Regions from separate parts of the Pseudoalteromonas sp. C8 genome, predicted to be linked through region 1. Evidence: predicted binding sites of a transcription regulator. Region 1 holds the regulator's gene; the other holds the start of a gene.
The links. Region 1 encodes FliA, which starts transcription of late flagellar genes. Its sites were predicted from a motif close to CTAAAGNTNNNNNNNNNNNNGCCGATA; they were not measured.
Positions count from the first base shown of each region.

Region 2: the regulator FliA is predicted to act here: its motif matches at 2,500-2,526, upstream of GQR39_RS19530 (DUF5610 domain-containing protein).

Region 1 is NZ_WTKT01000021.1:49,825-55,148, forward strand. It holds gene flhF (flagellar biosynthesis protein FlhF) at 1-515, shown strand, start outside; gene GQR39_RS17315 (MinD/ParA family protein) at 508-1,368, shown strand; gene GQR39_RS17320 (RNA polymerase sigma factor FliA) at 1,395-2,105, shown strand; gene cheY (chemotaxis response regulator CheY) at 2,146-2,529, shown strand; gene GQR39_RS17330 (protein phosphatase CheZ) at 2,547-3,320, shown strand; gene GQR39_RS17335 (chemotaxis protein CheA) at 3,336-5,324, shown strand, end outside.
Region 2 is NZ_WTKT01000032.1:196-4,393, forward strand. It holds gene GQR39_RS19520 (RNA-binding protein) at 23-502, shown strand; gene murI (glutamate racemase) at 465-1,265, opposite strand; gene GQR39_RS19530 (DUF5610 domain-containing protein) at 1,331-2,470, opposite strand; gene trmA (tRNA (uridine(54)-C5)-methyltransferase TrmA) at 2,633-3,730, shown strand; gene GQR39_RS19540 (DUF523 domain-containing protein) at 3,741-4,193, opposite strand.

The sequences.
Region 1 (5,324 bases):
AGCTTGCTACTTACGGCCGTATTATTGGTTGTGGTGTAAAGCAAGTTAAAGATGCTAATGAATTAGCTGAAGTTTTATATCATTTACGAAATAAACGTCTAGTATTAATTGATACAGCAGGTATGAGTCAGCGAGATTTACGTTTAACTGAGCAGTTAAACACGTTAATGCGTAACCAACGTGTGGATATTCGCAGCTACTTAGTACTAAGCGCGACGGCACAAATTAATGTATTACAAGAAACAGTACGTCACTTTAAAAAAGTACAGTTAAGTGGTTGTATTTTCACTAAGTTAGATGAATCATTAAGTTTAGGTGAGATAATTAGTATTGCGATTCAAAATCGCCTTCCAATAGGGTATCTTACTAACGGTCAACGAGTGCCAGAAGATATTCGTGTTGCAAATGCTGAAAAACTAGTGAAAAAGGCTGAGCAGTTATATTTAAAAAGAACAAAAGCACAACATTCAAGGCACCAAGCAGTGGCGCCAAGTACAGTAGGGATGTATGATTAACACAGTATTAGATCAAGCAAGCGGCCTGCGCAAAATGAGTCAAAACAATAACAACGGCGTAAAAGTTATCGCTGTAACCGGTGGTAAAGGTGGGGTGGGGAAAACAAATGTTTCTCTAAATACCGCTATTGCACTAGGGCAACAAGGTAATAGAGTATTAGTGCTGGATGCTGACTTAGGTTTAGCAAACTGTGATGTGATGCTTGGTTTACGTGTAGAGCGCAATTTATCACACGTTTTGTCAGGTGAATGTGAGCTTGACGAGATTTTAGTTGAAGGCCCTGCTGGTATTAAAATTGTACCCGCTACATCGGGCTCGCAAAGTATGGTTGAATTATCGCCATCTGAGCATGCCGGGCTAATTCGTGCATTTAGCGAATTGAATACCGAATTTGATATTTTAATTGTAGATACAGCCGCTGGTATTTCAGACATGGTGCTAAGCTTCTCACGAGCAGCACAAGATGTAATGGTTGTAGTGTGCGATGAACCAACATCAATAACCGATGCTTACGCACTTATTAAAGTATTAAGCCGCGAGCACGGTGTTTATAAGTTCAAAATTGTTGCCAATATGGTCCGCAGTATGCGTGAAGGCACTGAATTGTTTGCAAAACTATCTAAAGTTACCGATCGCTTTTTAGATGTTTCAATGGAGCTAGTAGCAACGGTTCCTTATGACGAAAATATGCGCAAAGCAACACGTCGCCAAAAGGTGATTGTTGAGCTCTTTCCAAGTTCGCCAGCCGCTCTCGCGTTTAAAGCGCTGGCGACAAAAGCAGTTAAATGGCCAATACCAAATCAACCATCTGGGCATTTAGAGTTTTTCATTGAGAAACTAGTAAACGGCTAATTATGACAACATTGGTGAATAGAGCTATGGGATATCAATCAACACAAAACTTAAATGTGATTGTTGAGAAACATGCATCACTTGTTAAAAAAGTGGCATGTCATCTAATTGCTCGATTACCACCTAGCGTTCAGCTTGATGATTTAATTCAATCAGGAATGATAGGTTTAATAGAAGCTTCAAAAAACTTTGATGCAACAAAAGGCGCAAGCTTTGAAACCTTCGCCGGTATTCGTATTCGCGGGGCTATGCTTGATGAAATGCGTCGTGGTGATTGGGCTCCTCGTTCAGTACACCGTAAAAGCCGACAAGTTGCAGAAGCAATTACTGGGCTCGAAAGCAGTCTGAATCGCGAACCAACAGATACAGAAGTTGCTGAAAAACTTGAAATTTCACTCAATGAGTACCATCATATTTTAAATGATGTTAATACCAGTAAAGTATTAGGCATAGAAGACCTTGGTGTAGATGAGGATGTTATTACTCCCGTAGGCCAAGATTTAGCGCTAGACAAACCTTTTAATAATGTTAAAAATGATCGGTTTAATGAGTCTTTGCTAAATGCAATAAAGTCATTACCAGAGCGTGATGCAATGGTACTTTCTTTATACTATAACGATGAAATGAATTTAAAAGAAATAGGACATATACTCGATGTAAGCGAATCGCGTGTAAGTCAGATACATGGTCAGGCGATGATTAAGCTTAAAGCTAAAATCAATGACTGGATAAACTAGTAGTAAGTAAACTAAGGTTAATACCTCACTGGGGGATGTTTTGGATAAAAACATGAAAATTCTTGTAGTTGATGATTTTTCAACGATGAGACGAATTATAAAAAACCTATTACGTGACTTAGGTTTCACTAATGTTCAAGAAGCTGATGACGGGTCTACAGCTTTGCCTATGTTACAAAATCAAGTATTTGATTTTGTGGTTACAGATTGGAATATGCCGGGAATGCAAGGTATTGACCTTCTAAGAGCAATTCGTGCAGATGATAAGTTAAAACATATCCCTGTACTGATGGTAACGGCAGAAGCTAAAAAAGAACAAATAATAGCTGCAGCGCAAGCTGGCGTTAATGGTTATATTGTTAAGCCATTTACGGCTGGAACATTAAAAACTAAATTAGAAAAAGTATTTGAACGCTTAGGCTAATGATGGGGGAGAGGCTTATGTCAGCACCAGCTGCGCCTCAAATAACGTTAGAACAAGCTCGTCAACTCGTCATTTATTTAGAAAACGATGAGCAAGATAAAGCTAATCAGTTGATTTTAGAGACAGCTTCGCAAGAGCAGTCTAAATTATTTGCTGAAGTTGGGAAGTTGACTCGTCAACTGCACGAAGCACTTAAAAGCTTTGAGCTTGATACTCGCTTAACTAACATAACGACAGATGCGATTCCAGATGCTAAAAAGCGGCTTAATTATGTTATAGAAATGACAGAAAATGCGGCTAATAAAACAATGGATGCTGTTGAGGCTAGTTTACCTATAGCACAGCAACTTGCAGATGAAATATCTCATATCAAACCGACATGGGATCGTTTAATGAGTCGGGAGATTGAGCTTGGTGAGTTTAAACAACTTTGCCATAGTATCGATAAGTTTATGAATAACTCTCATCATAAAACGGATGAGCTTCAAAGCTTAATGACAAATGTACTAATGGCTCAAGACTATCAAGACTTAACAGGTCAAGTTATTCGCCGTGTTATAGAACTTGTTAGAGAAGTAGAAGAAAGCTTACTTCATCTTTTAACAGCGTTTGCTGAACAAGATGACAGTGACAACACAGCGAATAAAGTAGAACAACAAAAAATAAAAGAACCAGTTGCCACACAAACTTTAGCAGGTCCTGAAGGCCCTATTATTGATAAAGAATCGCGTAATGATGTTGTGTCTGATCAAGATGAAGTCGATGATCTTTTATCAAGTTTGGGCTTCTAAGAGGAGAGTAACTGCATGTTTGAAGTCGATGAAGATATTTTACAAGACTTTCTTGTAGAGGCAGGAGAAATCCTAGAGCTTTTATCTGAACAGTTAGTTGAACTGGAAAATAATCCAGAAGATACCGAGTTACTAAATGCCATATTTAGAGGCTTTCACACTGTAAAAGGTGGTGCAGGCTTTTTAGCTATGACAGAACTTGTTGATGCTTGCCACGGCGCTGAAAACGTATTTGATTTACTACGTCAAGGCGTGCGAACGGTCAATTCAGAGTTAATGGATGTTATTTTACAAGCGCTCGACACCATTAATGAAATGTTCGCGACTATCCAAAATAGGGATAAGCCGGAACCAGCAGATCCTGAGTTACTTCAAACCCTCCATATTTTGGGCCTACCTCCAACAGAAGCCGAGCTTAACGGAGTCGCTTCAGAAACTGACGTTGAACAACCTCTTGATGAAGTAGTTGATACGCCAATAGCTGATGAGGAAGATCCATTTGCATTTGATGAAATGTTTAGTGGAACTCCTTCGGTTAGTGACGCTGAAATAAACGAAATCACTGAAGATGAATTTGAAAACTTACTTGATGAACTACACGGTAAAGGACAAGGTCCTGCAGTTGAAAAGCCAGTAGCAAGTAGTAGTGATTTTAATGGTGATATTACTGATGATGAATTTGACAGCTTATTAGACGAGTTACATGGAGTTGGCAGTTTTGGTGAGGTTGCGAGTAAAGCACCTGAGCAAAGTAGTGCAGTTAAAGCGCCTGTAGAATCAGCTAAACCAGCGTCAAATACTGCTAATTCATCAGATGATGAAATTAGTGATGATGAATTTGAAGCGCTTCTCGATGAACTTCATGGCAAAGGCACTGCACCTAAATCAATAGAAAGCACTCCAGCTGTGAAACAGCCCAATATTCCAGCTAAACCAGCTGCAAAAACGAGTGTGCCTGTAAAAAAACCAGAACCTGTAAAAGCACCCGCTTCTAAACCGGTAGAAAAACCGGTTGCTAAAGCAGCGCCAGCAACGCCTAAAAAATCAGCGCCACCAGCAGCAGAGACGACAGTTCGCGTAGATACAAAACGACTTGACCAAATTATGAATATGGTTGGTGAGTTAGTACTTGTGCGAAATCGTTTGGTTAGTTTAGCGACCAACTCAGACAGTGAAGCAATGGGTAAAGCAATCTCTAACTTAGATGTAGTGACTGCTGATATTCAAGGCGCGGTTATGCAAACACGAATGCAACCAATTAAAAAGGTATTTGGTCGTTTCCCTCGCGTAGTACGCGATTTAGCACGCAGCTTAAACAAAGACATTGACTTACAACTTGTAGGTGAAGAAACCGATTTAGATAAAAACTTAGTGGAAGCACTAGCCGATCCGCTTGTGCATTTAGTTCGAAACTCAGTTGACCACGGTATTGAAATGCCAGCTGTTCGTGAGGCTGCCGGTAAGCCTAGAACAGGTAATGTTACTTTATCAGCGTCTCAGGAAGGCGACCATATTTTGTTGACCATTAAAGATGATGGCGCTGGTATGGATGCTGAGAAACTGAAAAAAATAGCAATTAGTAAAGGCGTGCTCGATCACGATCAAGCGAGTCGACTTTCTGACACTGAAGCATACAACCTAATTTTTGCACCTGGCTTTTCTACAAAAGAAGAGATATCTGATATCTCAGGTCGTGGTGTTGGAATGGATGTGGTGAAAACTAAAATCACCCAATTAAACGGCTCTGTAAGTATTCAATCTGAGTTAGGTGTAGGTACTATTTTAGAGATAAAAGTACCACTTACCTTAGCCATATTACCGACCTTAATGGTAATTGTTGGCGCACAAACATTTGCGTTACCACTTGCAGGTGTTAGTGAAATATTCAACTTAGATTTAACGAAAACAAATGTGGTTGATGGGCAATTAACAATTATTGTGCGTAAAAAGGCAATACCGTTATTCTACCTCGAGCACTGGTTAGTTAAAGGCTCAGATCGTTCA
Region 2 (4,198 bases), on a different contig from region 1:
CCTGTTTATTGGTAGATCTAAAATGAAATTACCCGATCAAAAATCTTTTATCTTCTCTGTTATTCTTGCTGTAGTTGGTTTTGTTGTTGTTGAGTTTGCTTTAGGCGGCTTAGCTTTAAACCCTGCATTACTATTTGGTGCTGGTTTATTAATAGGTGCAATTGCTATTGCTGCAATATCATCTGATGTGACTGAAGAAGCTGAAGTTAAAACAAAAACGCTTTATGTTGGTAACCTTCCTTATCGTGCAAACGAAGGTGTGGTTCGTGCATTATTTGAAGAACAAGGCAAAGTATTCAATGTTCGTTTATTAAAGGATAAGAATACTGGCAAACGTCGTGGCTTTGGTTTTGTTGAAATGGCGCAAGCTGATGCAGACAATGCAATTGCTAACTTGAACGATAGCGAGTTCCAACAACGTACTTTAAAGGTACGTGAAGCAAAACAAAAACAAGAAGATGATTCTAATGCTCTACGTACTGAGACGGATCAGTCAGTGTAACTAGCTTTACCGCTAGCTTATTGCTAAACACATCAGCCGTTGCATAATATTGCAGCGGCTTTTTTATGTCTGTTAGTTTATTCACACAGAAGTTAAGTTGGTTAAGTAGGTAGTTGACTCTGTTTGCTATCGCTACACCTGAATCAAGTAATTTTACATTCCCTTCAAAATACTGACTAATAGGCTCTGCTAATATTGGAAAGTGCGTACATCCTAATACAAGTACATCTATAGTTTTATCTATATGTAGGTCATCAAGCACTTGATGCAACTTGTTTGTATCCAAAGACTCTGTAAAAAAGTATTGCTCAGCTAAAGTTACTAACTCCACACTGCTATATAGATTAACGATTACATTACGTGCATGCTCAGTAATTAATGTTTTAGTGTATGAACTGGCGACCGTTGCCGGTGTGGCTAATAAGCCAATATGATTTGAACGTGTTAACTCTGCCGCAGGTTTTATTGCTGGCACAACACCTACTATAGGAATATCTGTCATTTGGCGAACAGCGCTAAGTGCAGATGTAGAAGCGGTATTACACGCTATTACAATTAAATCAACGTTAAGCGTATTAGCTTTGATGAAATGAATAAGTGAGCATAATCGGTTAATGATGGTTTTTTGGGATTGAGCACCATAAGGTAGTAATGCATTATCCATAAAATAACTGTACTGAGCATTGGGGATACTGTGCTTTATATGCTCAAGTACAGTAGTTCCACCAATACCTGAATCAAAGACCATTATATGCGCTGACAAACTACCGTTCCCACTTTACTTTAAGAACGGCAGTTTGCCATGAGGTATTTATAAAAGAAAGTAGTTTAACTTTGCGTGGTTTCTAAATCCGTAAGCCTGTCGGCCGCCGAATTTAACTGATTAAGGTTTTCGAACATAGACTTTGTGTAATCTACTAACTTATCTATTTGTTCCTGATCTTGATTTAACCATTGGAGAATGCCAGCTAGCTGATTTTGTAATCCAAGCTCACCCGCTTTTTCAAAAGCATTTTTAAGGTCGTCATTAAAAGGAGCTAAACCCTCCGCTACTTGTTTTTCTGGTGCTGGTCTATATTCTTCATAGCTTTTAACTGTTGCTATTGTTTTTGTTTGGCGTAAATCCATAGAAAAAGCCACCAGCTGATCGCTGTCTAAACTCAGCTCTTGCGCTTGTTCAAATGCTTCATCTAAATCACCACCAAAAAAGGTTTTACTTAAATCTTGTAAGTCTTCCATCATTACATTAATAGCTTCTTGCTCTTGCTCATTTAAGTCACCATTAACCGACATCGAAAATGATACCTGTCGAGATTGCGATGATGAGCTTGCAAACGACTCACTATTACTGTTTTGCTGATAGCCACTTGCCGATTGAGATTCAAATGCATCTGCAAAGCTAATACTTACCTCGTCACCTTCTGCGGTGGTAAATTTATACTCTGCATTACTCGTCATACTGACATATTGAGCCTGGCTTATATTTACGCTGGCAGGTTGTGGGTTAAATAACGACTCTTCAAACTTATCGAGCCCATTGTAAATTCCCTCTTTGGACTTATTAATCCCCTCTTCCATGTCATCATTAAATACGCCTGTACCTTTGAGTTCATCAACAGCGTCGTCAATCCCTATTTGGACTCCTTTGCGCGCGTCGCCTAACATATCTTTGAGCTTTTCGTCATCAGCGCCGTTAGCTTTTGCTTTATTAACAGCACTACTTACAAAATCGAGTACGTTTTTTACTATTTCATTAAAATCAAATAGTGGTTTATCTGCTTTTTTTTCTGCGATAGGCAATCCAAGCTGCTCAGCCATTTTATCGCCAAGTACCTTTGCGGCCAACTCTCGGCCTCGTTGTTGATAGCTATCTTGAGGAGACGTAATTGTAGGTTGCTGTATATCAGCTTTATTATTGAATTTATTGATGTTGTTGTTTGGCATAAAGCCATAGTTACCTATTTTCATGATTCGTCTCCTAAGCGTGCGTAATTTATTATCGGCTATAACAATAAAAACTAAAGTACAATGTGCAATAAAACAGCATAAATGCTAGCCAAAACTAGACAAATACGTAGCGCTCCCTACAATAGCGCCGATAAACAGATCTTAGATAAGGTAGTAGCGTTAATGGCAGTTATTAAAATAGATACCACACAGTACCAAACGCAGTTAAGTGAAAAAGAGCAGCGTATTAGTGCACAATTCCAACGTTTTGGTGTGGAGCAACTAGAAGTATTTAGCTCAGAGCCAACTAACTACCGCCAACGTGCTGAATTTAGAGTATGGCACGACGGTGACGATCTGTTTCACATTATGTTTGATCAACAAACAAAAGAAAAAATCCGTGTTGATACATTTGATCCAGCAGCGCCTCTAGTTGGTGAAATAATGCAGGTGATGATTGAGCATCTTAAGCCTTGTGAAATATTACGTCGTAAGTTATTTCAAATCGATTACCTATCCACGCTAAGCGGTGAAATTTTAGTAAGCTTGCTTTATCACAAACCACTTGATGATGAATGGTTAAGTGAAATTAAAGCGCTTAAAGAAAAACTAAGCAGTAAATACAAAATTGACTTTATCGGCCGTGCTCGCAAACAAAAAGAAGTGCTGGGTGATGACTTTGTAACTGAGCGTTTAACAGTTAATGGTCAAGAGCTTATTTATCAACAAGTAGAAAATAGCTTTACTCAGCCTAATGCAAAAGTAAATATTAATATGCTGGAGTGGGCGCAAGATTTATGTAAACCACTTAAAAATGATTTATTAGAACTGTATTGCGGTAACGGTAACTTTTCAATTGCGTTAGCGGGCTGTTTTAATAAAGTATTAGCAACAGAAATATCAAAATCATCTGTTCATTCTGCTCAATACAATATTGCTAAAAATAACGTAGAGAACTTAGATATTATTCGTATGTCTAGTGAAGAGTTTACTCAAGCAATGAATGGCGAGCGTACTTTCTCTCGTTTAGACGGTATTGACCTTAAAAGCTATGACTGCCAAACCATATTAGTTGATCCACCGCGCGCGGGCATGGATGAATTAACGTGTGACTTAGTGGCTAACTACGAAAGCATAATTTATATATCGTGTAATCCTGAAACCCTTGAGCGTGACCTTGATCACCTAACACGTACGCACAACGTTAAGCGCTTTGCTATATTTGATCAGTTCCCATATACACATCACATTGAGTCGGGTGTTTTCTTGCAGCGCAAATAACCAGCCAAAATTAAAGTGCCAGTACTTTTATAAGTGCTGGTATTTGCTCTTCGCTAAATACTTGAATACCATTTTTTATTAATAATGCTGTAGTTAAACCTAGCCCTTCGATTTTTACTCCGCGATGCTTTCCATCATATATTGTATTTCGTCCGCAAGAAGGGCTCGATTCTTTAAGTAGAGCAAAACGAACTTGATTCTTTTTACAGAGTTCTAGCGCTATATTAGCTCCAGTTTGAAACTGTTCTGTTACATCTTCTCCTAAATTAGTAACTACACTCCCCTGTATTATTTCAGCAGGAGCTCTAGGAGTAGGAAGCCCACCAGCGACCTCAGGACAAAACACAATTAATCTATTTTGTTTTTGCCACAAATTAAGCTGTGGATGCAAAATTGCGTGTCCTCTACCATCGTAGCGAACAGGCTGCCCTAGCAAACAACTCGATACTAATATTTTTTCCATCGCTA